3 regions of the Rhodovulum sp. HP10 genome follow, and region 1 is predicted to be linked to each of the others. Evidence: riboswitches for the same ligand, from Rfam matches in the RefSeq annotation. Region 1 holds a riboswitch; each other region holds the start of a gene.
The links. Region 1 has a riboswitch for thiamine pyrophosphate ahead of thiB (thiamine ABC transporter substrate binding subunit). Riboswitches for the same ligand answer to the same signal wherever they lie in the genome.
Positions count from the first base shown of each region.

Region 1 (5,536 bases):
GGTGATATGGTCGCGCAGCCGCCCGGGCGTGCCGACGACGATATGCGCGCCCCGGTCGAGCGCCCGGCGCTCGTCGCGGGCATCCATGCCGCCCACGCAGGACACGACCTTCCCTCCCGCCCGGGCATAAAGCCAGATCAGTTCTCGCTGGACCTGCAGGGCCAGTTCGCGGGTCGGCGCGATGACAAGGGCCAGCGGTGCCGCGGGCGGCCCCATCCGGTCCTCCTCGCCCATCAGCGTCGGCGCGATGGCAAGGCCGAAGCCCACCGTCTTGCCCGAGCCGGTCTGGGCCGAGACCAGGAGATCGGCCCCGGCAAGCTCGGGGGCGGTGACGGCCTTCTGCACGTCGGTCAGCGTGTCGAACCCGCGTTCGGCGAGGGCTACGGAAAGAGACGGGATCATGTGGGGACCATCCGTGGGGCAGGCGCACCGGCATGGCGGGCCAAAGATTGCATCGCTAGGGTATCGCGCCCGGCATGTCTAGGCAATTGATCCTGCAGGCCTATGGGAACGGGGCTTTGCAAACGGGCCTCTGACGGGTCTTTGAGGGCGGGCATATGTAGGCGGGCCGCGAGGCGCTGCGCTTTCCCGTCGCGGCATTGCAGGCCATATCCTGCCCCGCTGCGCGGATCTGGATCTGGCTTTCGGACGGGCCTGTGGCTATAGCCGAGACATGACAGATACCCTGCCCCCCTGCCCCGAATGCGCCTCGAGCTTCACCTATCAGCTCGATGCGCTGCTGAGCTGTCCGGAATGCGGCCATGAATGGGCGCCGGATACAAATGAACCCTCCGAGGAGGCCGGGTCCGGCATCCGCGACAGCGTCGGCAACCTGCTGCAGGATGGCGATACCGTGACCGTGATCAAGAGCCTCAAGGTCAAGGGCGCCTCGGCGCCGCTCAAGGTCGGCACCAAGGTGCGTGGCATCCGTCTGGTCGCGGGCGATCACGATATCGACTGCACCATCCCGGGCTTCGGCAAGATGGGCCTCAAATCGCAATTCGTGAAGAAGGTGCAGGACTAGCGTCGCCTCCGTCAGCGCGGCGCCTTGCGGGACGGACGTCCAGCCGCAACCGTCCCGGACAGGCGGGCGAAGGACCGGACCGCGCCAGTCGCAGGGCCCCGCCATCCTGCCTGCGCGGCAAACTGCCACTGACATTTGCCATTGAATCCTCCCATATGCGGTCAGAAACTGCAGCAATCAGCCAGTGAGGTGCCCCATGCCGTCTCTACGGAAGCTTCTCGGCCAGGGAGGCCGTATCGCGCTCCTGTTGCTGGTGCTTTATCTTCTTGCGCTGCTCGGGGTCCTGATCGGCCCCTGGTTCAGCATCCTGGCGCTGGTTCTGGTGGCCGTCGCGGCGGCCTGCATCCTTTATATGCGCTATCCCGAGAAGATTAAGCGCTGGCTACCCGCCCTGCCACGCCGCGGCCGCCCTGCCGAACAGCCCGCCCCCGGCCCGCAGCCCGGCATGGCGGCCGCGGCCTCGACCGGGGCCGAGATTTCGGACAAGCCGATCCAGCTTCCGGCGCTGCGCGAGCCCGACCCCGCCGATGAACAGACGGAAGGCGCCTCGAAACTCTCGATGCTGGAGACGCTGGGCTGGAAAAGCCCTGCCGCGATGGCGCGCGATTTCGCCCTGCTCGGGCTGGCGGGCCTCGTGATGGTGGCCGTCGGCCGCCTCCTGCCCGAATGGCCGCTGCTGTCCTGGATCGGCGGCGTGCTCGAGATCGTCGGCTTGCTCTGCGTGCTGTTCAGCTCGGGCGTGCTGTATTCCTTCGGACGCGAGTTCTTCTGGCGCGGCCGCGGCTAGGCCGGGCCCTGCGACGCGAGAGAACAGAAAACGGGCGGCCCCGGAGGGCGCCCGTTGCAAAGGAAACCGCCACCCGAGGCCGCGATCAGGTCAGCCGATCCGGCCCCGGCTTTCGCCGATCTGGCCGCGATGCAGCAGCAGATGATCGAGCAGGACGCAGGCCATCATCGCCTCGCCCACCGGCACCGCCCGAATGCCGACACAGGGGTCGTGGCGCCCCTTGGTCACGACCTCGGTCGACTCGCCCGCGACAGTGACGCTCCGCCGGGGTGTCAGGATCGACGAGGTCGGCTTGACCGCGAAGCGGACCACCACGTCCTGCCCGGTCGAGATGCCCCCGAGAACGCCGCCGGCATGGTTCGAGGCATAGACCGGCCCGTCAGGGCCCATGGTGATCTCGTCGGCATTCTCGACCCCGCTCAGCGCAGCCACCGCCATGCCATCGCCGATCTCGACGCCCTTCACCGCATTGATGCTCATCATCGCGGCCGCCAGATCGGTGTCGAGCTTGCCATAGATCGGTGCGCCGAGCCCCGCGGGCACGCCCGAGGCCACGACCTCGACCACCGCGCCGACCGAATTGCCGGCCTTGCGCAGCGCGTCGATATAGCCTTCCCATTCCGAGGCCGCCAGCCTGTCGGGCGCCCAGAACGGATTGCGCTCGATCTCGTCGGTGTCGAAGCGGGCGCGGTCGATGGCATGGGGACCGATCTGCACCATGTAGCCGGTGATCTTCAGGTTCGGCACCAGCGCCGCCAGCGCGGCCCGCGCCACGCCGCCCGCCGCGACCCGGGCCGCGGTCTCGCGCGCCGAGGAGCGGCCGCCGCCGCGATAGTCGCGGATACCGTATTTCTGCCAGTAGGTGATGTCGGCATGGCCGGGCCGGAAGCTCCGGGCAATCTCGCCGTAATCCTTCGAGCGCTGGTCGGTATTGCGGATCATGAGCTGGATCGGCGTGCCGGTGCTTTGTCCCTCGAACACGCCCGACAGGATCTCGACGGCATCGGGCTCCTGGCGCTGGGTGGTAAAGCGGCTCTGGCCGGGCCGCCGCCGGTCGAGCCAGTGCTGCAGCATCGCCACATCGACCGCGATGCCGGGCGGACAGCCGTCGACCGTCGCGCCAAGCGCGGGTCCGTGGCTTTCGCCCCAGGTGGTGACGCGGAACAGATGGCCGAAGGTGTTCAGGCTCATGGGGCGATCTCCTTTGGCCCATGGGCATACCCGCCGGAGGTCCGCCTCTCAAGGGGTTTGGCTTGGTGTTTGGCTGGGGGTTTGGCTTGCGAAGCCGGGACCGGGGCGCTAGCGTTGCGCTCACCTCGGGGTGCCCACAGGGGCTGAGATGCGCAACCCGCAAACCCGTTGAACCTGACCCGGTTAGAACCGGCGGAGGGAAGGCCCCTGGACAGATTTCCACCCTTGCCCGTCCGCCCCCATCTTTGGAGGAGGACCATGCGTATCCCATTCATTGCAGCGGCGCTCGCCGCAGGCGCCCTGCCCGCATCCGCGGAAGACCGGCCCGTGCTGACGATATACACCTATGAAAGCTTCGTGGCCGAATGGGGCCCCGGCCCGATCGTCGAGGCCGCTTTCGAGGAGACATGCGGCTGCGAGCTGAATTTCGTGGCCGCAGGCGATGGCGCGGCGCTCCTGGCCCGGCTCCGGCTCGAAGGCACGCGCAGCCGGGCCGATCTGGTGCTGGGCCTCGACACCAACCTCACCGCAGCCGCCGCCGAAACCGGGCTGTTCGCGCCCCATGGCCAGGACCCCGACCGGCTCGACCTGCCGGTCGCCTGGGACGACCCGCTGTTCCTGCCCTATGACTGGAGCTATTTCGCCTTCGTCTATGACAGGACCCGGCTGGCCGAGCCGCCGACGAGCTTCGAGGCGCTGATCGCCGCGCCAGGGGATCTGAAGATCGTGATCCAGGACCCGCGCAGTTCGACCCCGGGGCTGGGGCTTCTGTTCTGGATCAAGGCCGCCTATGGCGACCGCGCGCCCGGGATCTGGGAAGGACTTGCGCCGCATATCCTGACCGTCACCAAGGGCTGGACAGAATCCTACGGCCTGTTCATCGACGGCGAGGCCGACATGGCGCTGTCCTACACCACCTCGCCCGCCTATCACCTGATCGCCGAAGATGACGATACCAAGGCCGCCGCGCGCTTCGACGAGGGCCATTACCTGCAGATCGAGGTGGCCGGCATCCTGGCCTCGTCCGACCAACCCGAGCTGGCGCGGCAATTCCTCGACTTCATGTTGAGCGAGCCGTTCCAGGCAGCGATCCCCACCACCAACTGGATGTATCCCGCAGCCACGCCCGAAGCCGGGCTGCCGGCGGGCTTCGAGACCCTGATCCAGCCCGAGACCGCGCTGCTCTTCCCCCCGGACGAGGCCGCGCGGATCCGGAACGAGGCCCTCGCCGAATGGCGCGACGCGCTCAGCCGCTAGGCACTGCAACCGGGATCGGGATCGGCACCGCCGCACTGGCGCTGACGCTCGCGCTCGGCACCATCCTGGCCGTGGCCTGGCGCGCCGAGCCGGGCGGGGCCGGGCTTGGGGCCGCCGATCTGGCGGCGGTGCGCTTCACGCTTCTCCAGGCGCTCGCCTCGGCCGCGCTCAGCAGTCTGCTGGCGGTACCGGTGGCCCGGGCGCTGGCCCGGCGCCGCTTTCCGGGCCGGGGCGTGCTGATCACCCTTCTGGGCGCGCCCTTCATCCTGCCGGTCATCGTCGCGGTGATGGGACTTCTGGCCGTCTTCGGCCGCAGCGGCCTTCTGTCGACCGCGCTCGCGCCGCTCGGACTGGGCCCCGTCGACATCTACGGACCCGGGGGCGTCGTGCTGGCCCATGTCTTCTTCAACCTGCCGCTTGCCACGCGGCTGGTCCTGCAGGGCTGGCTCTCGATCCCGGCCGAACGGTTCCGGCTGGCGGCCGCCCTCGGCTTCGGCCCCGCCGACCGCTTTCGTCATCTCGAGCGTCCGATGCTGCGCGAAGTCCTGCCCGGCACATTCCTCGTCGTCTTCCTGATCTGCCTGACCAGCTTCGCCGTCGCCCTGACGCTGGGCGGCGGCCCCCGCGCAACCACGGTCGAGCTGGCGATCTATCAGGCCTTCCGCTTCGAATTCGACCTGGGCCGTGCCGCCTGGCTGGCGCTGATCCAGGTCGGGATCTCGGTCGCGGCCGCACTTGTTGCCTTCGCCATCGCGGTGCCGGGCGCCTTCGGCCCGGGGCTCGACAGACCCGTGCCGCAGATCGGGCCGGACGGGCGCTGGCTGCGGCTGCAGGACATGGCCTGCCTCGCGCTGGCCGCGCTGTTCCTGATCCTGCCGCTTGCCATGGTGGCGCTCCGCGGCCTGCCGGGCCTGCCCGGCCTGCCCGCCTCGGTCTATGCCGCGGCACTGCGCTCGCTGGCCGTGGCGCTCGGCTCGGCCGCGCTGACACTGGCGCTGGCGCTGCCGATGGCCATCGCCATCGACCGGCTCGGCGGTCTCACCGGCCGGACGATCCAGGCGGCGGGAACGCTCACCATTGCCGCCTCGCCTCTGGTGATGGGAACCGGGCTGTTCATCCTGCTCTTCCCGCTGGCCGATCCGAGGTTTCTGGCACTGCCGGTCACCGCGACCGTCAACGCCGCGATGAGCCTGCCCTTCGCGCTGCGTGCGCTGGTGCCGGCCGTGGCCGAGGCCGAACGCGGCCATGGCCGCCTCGCCGACAGCCTCGGCATGACC
Region 1 is NZ_CP180201.1:2,138,181-2,143,716, reverse strand. Features, by position in the region: gene ACK8CO_RS10100 (DEAD/DEAH box helicase) at 1-402, opposite strand, end outside; gene ACK8CO_RS10095 (zinc ribbon domain-containing protein YjdM) at 674-1,024, shown strand; gene ACK8CO_RS10090 (hypothetical protein) at 1,221-1,811, shown strand; gene aroC (chorismate synthase) at 1,902-3,002, opposite strand; TPP riboswitch at 3,119-3,220, shown strand; gene thiB (thiamine ABC transporter substrate binding subunit) at 3,261-4,259, shown strand; gene ACK8CO_RS10075 (thiamine/thiamine pyrophosphate ABC transporter permease ThiP) at 4,235-5,536, shown strand, end outside.

Region 2 (5,536 bases), 1.7 Mb from region 1:
GGCCTGCTCAGGCCGCGCCCCGTTTCCCGCCAGAGCCGCCGAAAGGCGCGGGCTCTGGCAGACGGCCCCTCCCCGGTGAGGAAAAGGGCCTTTCCGCCAAGCTCCGAGCTCTCCCGAAACCTTCGGCAGATGCGATGGCCCCTTTTGCCGGGATGTCCGTCGGCGTAGAGGGCGTGCATGGATTATGATGCGATCGTGCTGGGCGCCGGAGCGGCCGGGCTGATGGCCGCGGCAACGGCCGGACAGGCCGGAGCGCGGGTGCTTGTACTCGACCATGCCGACAAGGCCGGGAAAAAGATCCTGATTTCCGGCGGCGGCCGCTGCAACTTCACAAATACCGGCGCCGAGGCGGCGTGCTTTCTGTCCGGGAACCCGCATTTCCCGAAATCCGCCCTCGCCCGCTATACCCAGTGGGATTTCCTCGCTTTGGTCGAACGCCATGGCATCGCCTGGCATGAAAAGACGCTGGGACAGCTGTTCTGCGACGGCTCCTCCCGGCAGATCCTGGCCATGTTGCTCGACGAATGCGCCCGGGGCGGTGTCGATATCCGGCTCGGGACGAAGATCGGCGAGATCGGCCATGGCGACGGACGCTACCGGGCGGCTGGCGCCAGCGCCGCGAACCTCGTCATCGCGACCGGCGGCCCCTCGATCCCGAAGATGGGCGCGACCGGCCTTGCCTACCAGATCGCCGAGCGCTTCGGGCTTGCCGTCGTGCCGCCGCGCCCCGCGCTGGTTCCGCTGACGCTGGGCCCGCACGACGCGGCCTTCCGGGCCATTGCCGGCCTGTCCTGCCCGGTGATCGCGCGGGTCGGGTCGGCCAGCTTCCGAGAAGCCGCGCTGTTCACCCATCGCGGGCTGTCGGGTCCCGCGATCCTGCAGGTCTCGTCCTACTGGACCCCCGGCGCAGCGGTCGAACTGACGCTGATCGAGAACGCCCTCGACATGCTGCGCGAGGCGCGGCGGCAGATGCCGCGTGCCCGGCTGCGCGCCGCCCTGAGCGAGCAGCTTCCGAACCGTCTGGCCGAGCTTCTGGCCACTCAGATCGGCCTGGAGAAACAGCTTGCGAACTGTTCGGACGCCGATCTGGAGCGCGCGGCAGCCCCGCTTACCCGGCTGACATTCCACCCCACCGGCACCGAGGGCTATGCCAAGGCAGAGGTCACGGCGGGCGGGATCTCGACCGAAGCGCTGTCCTCGCGCACGATGGAAGCGAAGGCCGTGCCCGGCCTGCATGTGATCGGCGAGGCGGTCGATGTCACCGGCTGGCTTGGCGGCTACAATTTCCAATGGGCCTGGTCCTCGGGCCGGGCGGCGGGCATGGCGATTGCCGAGCGGCGCCGGAACTGACCGCGTCCCTTGCCGGGGCACCGCCACTCCCGCCCCCGGCGGTCATGACAGGCAGGCCGACCCGCAAAACCGCCCCTGGCCTTTCCTCTCATGCCTTTCACACACCTCTGGCCTTCAAAGGCGCCGGGGCAGAGCGCGGCGCGGCGCGGCGCCCGCGCATCACCGGCAGAACCGGGCGGTCGTCGCGACGCGAAAAGCGCGCCGCAGCCGTGTGGGACGAGGCCCGGAAGGTCAACGAGATTGGGCGGCACGTCCGGCACCAAGACGCATGGGGCCAGGGCGAAGACACGGTATCTTTGTCGAACAGCCCCGTCAGCAGGGCCCTGCCGCGCGCGTCCAACCCCGGCCGGACCGACATCAGACATCCCGGCCCCACCCCGCCCCAGCCAAGGAGGCACCGCCGGATGCGCCCCTTCCGCCCGGACGCGCGCGGGGGCGAGGCTCAACGCCCTCGAGATCGGCCCCCATCCATCCCGGCGGTGGCACCGGGGAATGACCGCGACGAGCACATGGAGGCTCCTTCCAGAAAAGGCAGGGCGATCACCGGCAACAGCGCGTCGAGACCGCGCTGCAGGGTCGTCGGCACGCCGCGCGCTCGGCTGGAAAAGAACGCTCAGCAGCCTGATCGACGATACCGAGCCGACGCCCGCCTGCGGCCTCACGGTCGACAGGACCGATGAGATTTCCGTCTTGAGCGGAACCAGAGGCTCGACTTACGCCGCCATGGACCGCCTGATCGCATGGCGGCGAAACGAATTGCACGGAGGCTCGCCGGCCAGTCACAGGACAGTCGCAGGACAGCCCCATCGGTCGGCAGTCCCGGCAAAAACGGCTCCATCCCGCCCGGACACACCGACCGGCATCATGTTAACTCAAGACATTAATATGCGACTACATATATCTGATATTTAATATTTATAATTCACTGAATGTGATCCGTACCTGACCACGCGGGCCCGTTGCGCAGCCCTCTGTCGGCGAAGGCCCCGCCGAGAGAAAAGGCCCGGGAACGGCGCGCGCATCGCAACAGACGCGTTGAACTCGCCGCTTATCCTGATAGTCTCGCCGACACCTAGGGGAGCCCCGGCATGGGGCTGAGAGTCTGCAGGCACGGCCATGGCCCGGCGCAGCGCAGTGACCCTTCGAACCTGATCCGGATCATGCCGGCGAAGGGACAGGACAGAAACGCTCTCTTGCCCTTGCCGGCCGCAGCATATGAGGCGGCCTTGCCCTTCCACAGCATCCCCGAACGCCCCATCCCCGCGGCCATCGCGGTGGTGATCCGCGCCAGGCAGGTCCTTCTGGTCCGCCGGGCCAATCCGCCCGATGCCGGCCGCTGGGGCTTTCCCGGCGGAAAAATCGACCGCGGCGAGACCGTGACGGAGGCGGCCCTGCGGGAGCTGGCCGAAGAGACCGGCATTCGTGCCGAACCGCTGCGCGTCCTCACCGCGCTGGATGCCTTCGATCGCGACGCCTCGGGCGCCCTGCGCAGCCATTTCATCCTGATCGCCCTGTTGTGCCGCTGGACGGCCGGCGAGCCTGTCGCGGGCGACGATGCGCTCGAGGCGCGCTGGGTCGACCTGGACACATTTGCCGATACCGAGCTTGCGCTGAGCCTCGATGTCGCCGAGGTCGCGGCGCAGGCCGCCATGTTGATGCAGGAGATGCAATCATGATCGCCAATATCCTCACAATCGCCGGCACCGATCCGTCCGGAGGCGCCGGCATCCAGGCAGATATCAAGACTTTCTCGGCACTTGGCGCCTATTCCTGCTCTGCCATCACTGCCGTCGTCGCGCAGAACACCCAGGGCGTGAGATCCTTCGTCGCGCTCGATCCGGGCTTCGTGGCCGAGCAGATCGACGCCGTGCTCGACGATGTACGCATCGACGCGGTCAAGATCGGCATGATCGCGAATGCCGCGATCGCCGAAGCCGTGGCGGACCGGCTGAGCCATCACGCGGTCGGGAATATCGTGCTCGACCCGGTCATGGTGGCCAAGAGCGGTCACGCGCTGCTTGCGCCCGAGGCGGTCGCGGCGGTGCGCGAGCGGCTCCTGCCGCTGGCCAGGATCGTGACCCCGAACCTGCCCGAGGCGGCGGTGCTGCTCGGACGCGAAGACGACTGGACGGCAGAGGCCATGCAGGCCGCCCTGCCCGACCTGCTGGCCATGGGGCCGGAATGGGTGCTGCTCAAGGGCGGCCATCTCGCAGACAGCACCGAAAGCACCGACCTGCTGGCGGGCCCCGAGGGCATCACCCGCTTCGCCGCCCCGCGCCTGGTCACGACGAATGACCATGGCACCGGCTGCACGCTGTCCTCGGCGATTGCCGCGCTCTTGCCCGGCCGCGACATGGTCGAGGCCGTGGGCACGGCCAAGACATATCTTCACGACGCGCTGGCGGCGAGCGAGGCCCTCGATGTCGGCCATGGCCACGGGCCGGTGCATCACTTCCATGCGCTCTGGTCCGATCACCGGCCGCCTGCCATCTGAGGCGGCCTTCAGGCGTTCCGCCGGGCGGGGAAGGCGCGGACGGGGCGCGGACGACCGGCTCCGGCGGTTCGGCTGTAGAGGCACGGACCGGTCCGGGCCCGGCCCGACCAACCTCTACAGGCCGGGCGGGGGTGATCGTGCGCGTCAGGAGCCTGTGATCCGACCCTCGCCGGGCGAACGGAACGTGTTTGCGCCTTGCCACAAGGAAACGCCCCCGGCAGAAAGACGCCCGCCCTGCCCGCCCCGGTCACGCGCCGAAGCGCTCGGCCCCGGGAAGGGAGATCTCGGCCTTCATGAAGGTGACGGCAGGCCCCGCCTGCCATCACGCGGCTCCCGGCCAGTTCGCAACCCAGCCATCCGCCACGCGCCGAGGCCTGACAGGCCGTCAGTCTGGTTCGGCCCAGCCAGTCCGCCCAATAGGGCATTAGGGTGGCATGAATGGAGCCGGTAACCGGATCTTCGGGAATACCGGCCCCCGGAACGAAACAGCGCGACACGAAATCGGCGCGGCCTCCCGACCTTTCGCGCGCGGTGATCACCAGACCGACCGGCCCGAGCCCGGCAATCGCCGCCAGATCGGGAACGAAGTCGCGAACCCGGTCCGCCCCCTCGAGCTCCACGAAGATGTTCTCGAAAGTCCGGAAGACCGCAATCGCCCCGTCGGCGAGCTGTGGCGCGATCTCTGCGGGCAATGCCTCCAGCGGCTCCGGATCGAGACGGGGCAGATCGAGGCGATAGCCGGACGGGTCCGCGCTTACATGCAGAACGCCGCTCCGGGTGTGAAAGCTCGGGGGCGGCGCCTGGCCCTCATGGGCGATCAGCACATGCGCGGTCGCAAGCGTGGCATGGCCGCAGAAATCGACCGCCTGCGTTGGTGTGAACCATCTCAGCTCCCAGCCGCCTTCGGCGCGGCCGACCGCAAAGGCGGTCTCGGCCAGATTGTTCTCGCGCGCGATCGCCTGCATCAGCGCCTCGTCCAACCAGTCCGGCAAGAACAGCACGGCCGCCGGGTTTTCCGGACAAGACCTCGTCGGCGAAGGCATCGACCTGATACATGATCATCAGGTGCCCTCTGGAGCCTGCCGTCCCGGCGTGCCGGACCTCACGAATGCCGGCGACGCGTTCCGCCCCGCTGCCCCGGGCGCCCCGCGGTCGAGCGGCCCTTGGACCGGGCCGAGGCCTCGACCGCCTCTTCGACGGCCGATTGCCGCGCCAGCGGGTCGTCGGCAATGGCCAGATCGACCGCCTCGAGCCGCTTGATCTCGTCGCGCAGCCGCGCCGCCTCCTCGAATTCGAGGTTCTCGGCCGCCTTGCGCATGCTGGCCCGAAGCCCGTCCAGATGGGCCTCGAGATTGCCGCCATGCATCGGCTTTTCGACCGTCGCGGTGACGCGGGACATGTCGGTATCGCCCTGATAGAGCCCGGCCAGAATGTCCTCGACATTCTTCTTCACCGTCTCGGGCGTGATGCCGTGTTCCTCGTTATAGGCGATCTGCTTCTCGCGCCGCCGCTCGGTCTCGCGCAGCGCCCGTTCCATCGAGCCGGTGATGCGGTCGGCATACATGATGACCCGGCCCTCGGCATTCCGCGCCGCCCGGCCGATGGTCTGGATCAGCGAGGTCTCGGAGCGCAGGAAGCCTTCCTTGTCGGCATCAAGGATCGCGACGAGGCCGCATTCGGGAATATCGAGCC
Region 2 is NZ_CP180201.1:3,882,570-3,888,105, reverse strand. Features, by position in the region: gene ACK8CO_RS18220 (NAD(P)/FAD-dependent oxidoreductase) at 178-1,350, shown strand; TPP riboswitch at 2,415-2,543, shown strand; gene ACK8CO_RS18215 (NUDIX hydrolase) at 2,577-3,026, shown strand; gene thiD (bifunctional hydroxymethylpyrimidine kinase/phosphomethylpyrimidine kinase) at 3,023-3,844, shown strand; gene ACK8CO_RS18205 (PhzF family phenazine biosynthesis protein) at 3,853-4,845, opposite strand; gene uvrB (excinuclease ABC subunit UvrB) at 4,947-5,536, opposite strand, start outside.
Region 2: linked by a shared signal. The riboswitch ahead of ACK8CO_RS18215 (NUDIX hydrolase) and the one ahead of thiB (thiamine ABC transporter substrate binding subunit) in region 1 are both predicted to bind thiamine pyrophosphate.

Region 3 (5,536 bases), 660 kb from region 1:
GTTGATGCCGCGATAGGGGCCTTCCGCGTCATAGAGCTTTTCGAGATTCAGCTGCTGGCGGCGCAGGATGTAGTAATCGACGACCAGGATCGCGAAGATCGGGCCGAGGAAGGCGCTGTAGGTCTGGATGAAGATATTGAGCCCGGCGGCCGACTCGTCCTGCACCAGCTTCCAGGGGAAGGTCGCGAAGGCGAGCAGCCCGACCAGCACCGCCGATGTCCTGAACTTCAGCTTGAACACATCCATCAGCGCATAGGCAGGCGGCACCACGTTGTTGAGAATGTTGGTGGTGACCTGGGCGAAGGCGATGAAAAGCAGGGTGGTGACCAGCAGAAGCTTGTTGTCGACCGCGCTCGAGAACACCTTGATCGGATCGACCTGTCCGGTCGCCCCCGAGACCATCAGCCCGATCATCCCCATGAAAAGCGTCGCGGGCAGGATCGAATTGGCATAGATCGTGACCTGGCGCATCGGTCCGACGCCATGGCGCAGCTCGCGCGAATAGTCCGAGACGTTCAGCATCATCGTCGAGTAGATCCCGAGAAACAGCATCGTCGCGCCCCAGAACGGCGCGCCCCAGGTGCCCTCGACATTGACCAGATTGGCCATGATCGCGTCGCCGTATTTGCCGATCACGCTGAAGAACATGTAGATCAGCGAGCCGATGATGAAGACCGAGCCTATATTCTCGAGCCATTTGATGCCGTGGAAGCCAAGCACCGACAGCAGGATCTGCAGAAACTGGAAGCCGATGAAGAAGACCCAAAGGTTGGAATAGCCGAACAGGGTCTCCGAGACGAGGTTGAGCGCGCCCGCCCCGATCCAGCTCTGGAAGCCGAACCAGACGATCGCGGGCACCGAGCGCACCAGTGCGGGCAGGCGGGTGCCGGAAAACCCGAAGGCCGACCGCGCCTGTACCATGAAGGGGATGCCGTATTTGTGGCCGGCGCGGCCGTTGATCATCAGGGCGATGCCGATCACCGTGCAGCCGATGGCAATGGCCAGGAAGGTCTGGAGCAGGTTGAGCGTGCCCACCAGCCCCGAGCCGATGGTGAAGGTGCCGATCGACACGCAGCCCCCAAGCCAGGCGAAGAGATAGGACCAGGGGTCCATGATCCGCGTCTCCTGGGGCGCGAGCGATTCCTCGCCCAGCCCCTTTTCCTCGATCACATGCGGGACATGGCCTGGTGCCGCGGCTGCGGTCTCGGGCATTGTCATCGGTGTCTCTCCCCGTGTGTTTTCGTTTCTAATGCGTTTCCGGCTGCGCATAGGCGCCGGATTTGCTGGTCTTCAGCCCGGCCCCGACAAGCGCCTCGGCGAATTTCGTGGCGACGGCAACCCCGTCGATGACCGGGATGCCGGTTTCCGCGCTCAGCCACGCCACCAGATCCGCCATGCCGGCACATCCCAGCACGACCGCCTCGCAGCCATCCTCCTCGATGGCGCGGAGGATCTCGTCGCGGACCCTGAGCCGGGCATCCGATCCCGGTTCCTCGAGGGCCAGCACCGGGATCGCGGCCGAGCGTACCCGGCGGCAGCGATGTTCGAGCCCGTAGCCCCGGACCAGATCCTCGATCACCGGGACCGAGCGCGGAAGGGTCGTGACCACCGAGAAGGAAGTGGCGATCATGCTGGCGGCCTTCACCCCGGCCTCGCAGATCCCGATCACCGGCCCGGTCGCGATCTCGCGGCAGGCGCCGAGCGCGGGATCGTCGAAACAAGCCAGAACGATGGCATCGGCCCCGGCCTCTTCTGCCTCGCGGACCTCGCGCAGCAGATGCGGCGCGCACATCGCCTCGTCATGATGGCCCTGAATGCTGGCCGGGGCGCCGGTTGCGGTCCGCCCTTCGATCTCGACATCGGGCGCGGCGACGGCACGCGCGGCCTCGACGATCTTTTCCGTCATCGAGACGGTGGAGTTCGGGTTGATGACAACGAGTTTCATGATGGCAATCCCTGGCTGTTCGACATGATGCTATCAAAAATTGTTCACAATCCATAGTATCAATATTGCGTAACAAGTCCTGTGGAGAAATTTTGTTGCCGGGTCATGGTGCCGCAGCATAGAGAGGAAACGATGGAGACCCCGAAGGAAACCCGGATCGTCGAGCAGATCCTCGACGCCATTGCCGATCAGCGCCTGCCGGCCGGTACACGCCTGGGCGAACAGGCGTTGAGCGACCATTTTTCCTGCAATCGCACACAGGTACGCCGGGCCCTGGCGGCCCTGACCGCCTATCAGGTGGTCGAGCATCTGCCCAATCGCGGCGCCTCGGTCGCGACGCCGACGGCCGAGGATGCCCGCGACGTCTTTCAGGCCCGGCGCGCGGTCGAGACCGCGATCTGCCGCAATGCCCTGCGCCGGGCGACAACGGAGGATCTGGCCGCCCTGCGCGCCCATCTGGCCGAGGAGGAGAGGGCGAAGGATGACGGCGACCGGTCCGAGGCGATTCGCCTGTCGCGGGGCTTTCACAACCTGCTGGCGCGGATCGGCGGCAATGCCGTGCTCGCGCGCTATGTGCAGGAACTCACCATGCGGTCCTCGCTCATCATCGGGCTTTATGGCACCCAGGCGCGGACGCTCTGTGCCAAGGACGAGCATCTGCGCCTCGTCGAGGCCATCGCCGCGCGTGACGAGGCCGGCGCGCTCTGCCTGATGGATGCGCATCTGCGCCATATCGAGGCGGGGATTTCCTTCAGCGAAAGCCGGGCGCCCGCGGGCACGCTGTCCTCGATGCTGGGCGGAGGGCCCGGGCGGCCCTGACCGGCCCGGCGCTGCGGCGGGTTTGACAGTCCGCGCCGGCTTTGCGATACCTCGTCGCACGTCAGGGGAGTCCCGCCAAGGGGACTGAGAGGCTGACAGGGGGAAACCCCGGTGACGCGACCCTTCGAACCTGACCCAGTTGAGACTGGCGTAGGAAGACCGAGGGGCATGCCACAAGATCCCGCCCCCCGGGCCGCAAGGCCCCCAGACCGTCAAGGTCGTTCGGGCCAACGGCCCCGCTTTCTGCCTCATCATCCGTCTGGGTCTCGTCAGGTCAACTGAGGAGACGAAGATGAACAGACCCGACACCGTTCCGCAGATCACGCTGGGGCCGCTGCCCGCCTCGGAAAAGCTCTACCTGTCCGGCGAGATCCACCCGATCCGGGTGCCGCTGCGCCGGATCGCGACCGGCGAGGGGGCGGTGACGGTCTATGACAGCTCGGGCCCCTATACCGACCCCGGGGCGCGGATCGACATCGCCGCAGGACTTGCGCCGGTGCGGATCCCCTTCGCGCGCGACCGCGGTGAGGCCGAGACCTATCCAGCCCGCGACGTGACCGCCGCCGACAATGGCTTTGCCGAAGGCGCGCGCCTTGTGCCGGCCTTTCCGCGGCGGCCCGCGCCGCTTCGGGCGACGGCTGGGCGGGCGATCACCCAGCTGGCCTATGCAAGGGCCGGGATCGTCACCCCCGAGATGGAATTCGCCGCGATCCGCGAGAACGAGGGCCGCACCGCTGCCCATTCCCGCGACGGCGAGCCCTTCGGCGCCGAGATCCCCGATCTGGTGACGCCCGAATTCGTCCGCGCCGAGATCGCTGCGGGCCGGGCGATCATCCCGGCCAATATCAACCATCCCGAACTTGAACCCATGGTGATCGGCCGCGCCTTCAAGGTGAAGGTCAATGCCAATATCGGCAATTCGGCCATCACCTCCTCGATGGAGGAAGAGGTCGAGAAGATGGTCTGGGCGATCCGCTGGGGCGCCGATACGGTGATGGACCTCTCGACCGGACGCAACATCCACAATATCCGCGACTGGATCCTCCGGAACGCGCCCGTGCCCATCGGCACCGTGCCGCTTTACCAGGCGCTGGAGAAGGTCGGCGGCGTGGCCGAGGATCTCAGCTGGGAGGTCTACCGCGACACGCTGATCGAGCAGGCCGAGCAGGGGGTCGATTACTTCACCATCCATGCCGGGCTGAGACGCGGGATGATCGGGCTGACGGCCCGGCGCGTGACCGGCATCGTCAGCCGGGGCGGCTCGATCATGGCCAAGTGGTGCCTGCATCACGGCCGCGAGTCCTTCCTCTATGAACGTTTCGAGGAGATCTGCGACATCTGCCGCGCCTATGACGTCTCGTTCAGCCTGGGCGACGGGCTCAGGCCCGGCTCCATCGCCGATGCCAATGACGAGGCGCAATTCGCCGAGCTGCGGACCTTGGGCGAGCTGGCGCAGGTCGCCTGGGCCAGGGACTGTCAGGTGATGATCGAGGGGCCGGGCCATGTGCCGATGCACAAGATCAAGGCCAATATGGACGAGCAGCTGAAGCATTGCCACGAGGCGCCGTTCTACACGCTCGGGCCGCTCACGACCGATATCGCGCCGGGCTATGACCATATCACCTCGGCCATAGGGGCGGCGATGATCGGTTGGTTCGGCACCGCGATGCTGTGTTACGTCACGCCCAAGGAGCATCTGGGTCTGCCCGACCGCGACGACGTCAAGACCGGGGTCGTGACCTACAAGCTCGCCGCCCATGCCGCCGATCTGGCCAAGGGGCATCCGGGCGCGCAGGCGCGGGACGATGCGCTCAGCCGGGCGCGCTTTGCCTTCCGCTGGGAGGATCAGTTCAATCTGGGGCTCGACCCGGATACGGCACGCGCCTTCCATGACGAGACCATGCCCAAGGCCGCCCATAAGGAGGCGCAGTTCTGCTCGATGTGCGGGCCGAAATTCTGCTCGATGAAGATCAGCCAGGATATCCGCGACGCGGCCGCGGCCGAGGCCGGGGCCTGTCCGAACGGGCTGACCCCCGCCGCCGAATAGCGCGGGCGGACGGATCGAAAGCGGGGGCCGGGTCATGCCGGCCCCCGCCTGCTGACCCTTGGGGGTTAGCTCTGGCTGCGGTATTCGCCCTGCCGTTCCAGCATCCAGCCGGGATATTCAGCGGGCAGGCGGGTCGCCGCATCGAGGCGGGCCAGCTCGGCGGCGCTCAGCTCGATCCCGGTCGCGCCGATATTGTCGGTCAGCTGGTCCGCGCGCTTGGCGCCGATGATGACCGAGGTCACCACCTCCTGATGCAGAAGCCAGGCCAGCGCGATCTGCGCGACACTGGCGCCCCGCGCCTCGGCCATGCCGCGCATCAGGTCGATGACGTCATGGGCGCGGTCCTTGTCGATGGGCGGGAAGTCGAAGCTGGCGCGCCGCCCGTCGGCGGCCTTGCCGTCGCGGTCGTACTTGCCCGACAGGAACCCGCCTGCAAGCGGGCTCCAGACCATCAGCCCGATGCCGGTCTCCTTCAGCATCGGCACGATCTCGCGTTCCAGATCGCGCCCGGCCAGGGTGTAATAGGCCTGCAGCGACAGGATCGGGGCGAGCCGCCGTGCCTCGGCGATGCCGACCGCGCGCATGATCTGCCAGGCGGCCCAGTTCGACAGGCCCAGATAGCGCACATGGCCCTGCCGGACGAGCGTATCGAGCGCCTCCAGCGTCTCGACGATGGGCGTCGCCGGATCGAAGCCATGGATCTGGTAGAGGTCGATATGATCGAG
Region 3 is NZ_CP180201.1:2,797,762-2,803,297, forward strand. Features, by position in the region: gene ACK8CO_RS13225 (NCS1 family transporter) at 1-1,218, opposite strand, end outside; gene ACK8CO_RS13230 (aspartate/glutamate racemase family protein) at 1,247-1,945, opposite strand; gene ACK8CO_RS13235 (GntR family transcriptional regulator) at 2,078-2,764, shown strand; TPP riboswitch at 2,818-2,938, shown strand; gene thiC (phosphomethylpyrimidine synthase ThiC) at 3,057-4,811, shown strand; gene ACK8CO_RS13245 (aldo/keto reductase) at 4,877-5,536, opposite strand, start outside.
Region 3: linked by a shared signal. The riboswitch ahead of thiC (phosphomethylpyrimidine synthase ThiC) and the one ahead of thiB (thiamine ABC transporter substrate binding subunit) in region 1 are both predicted to bind thiamine pyrophosphate.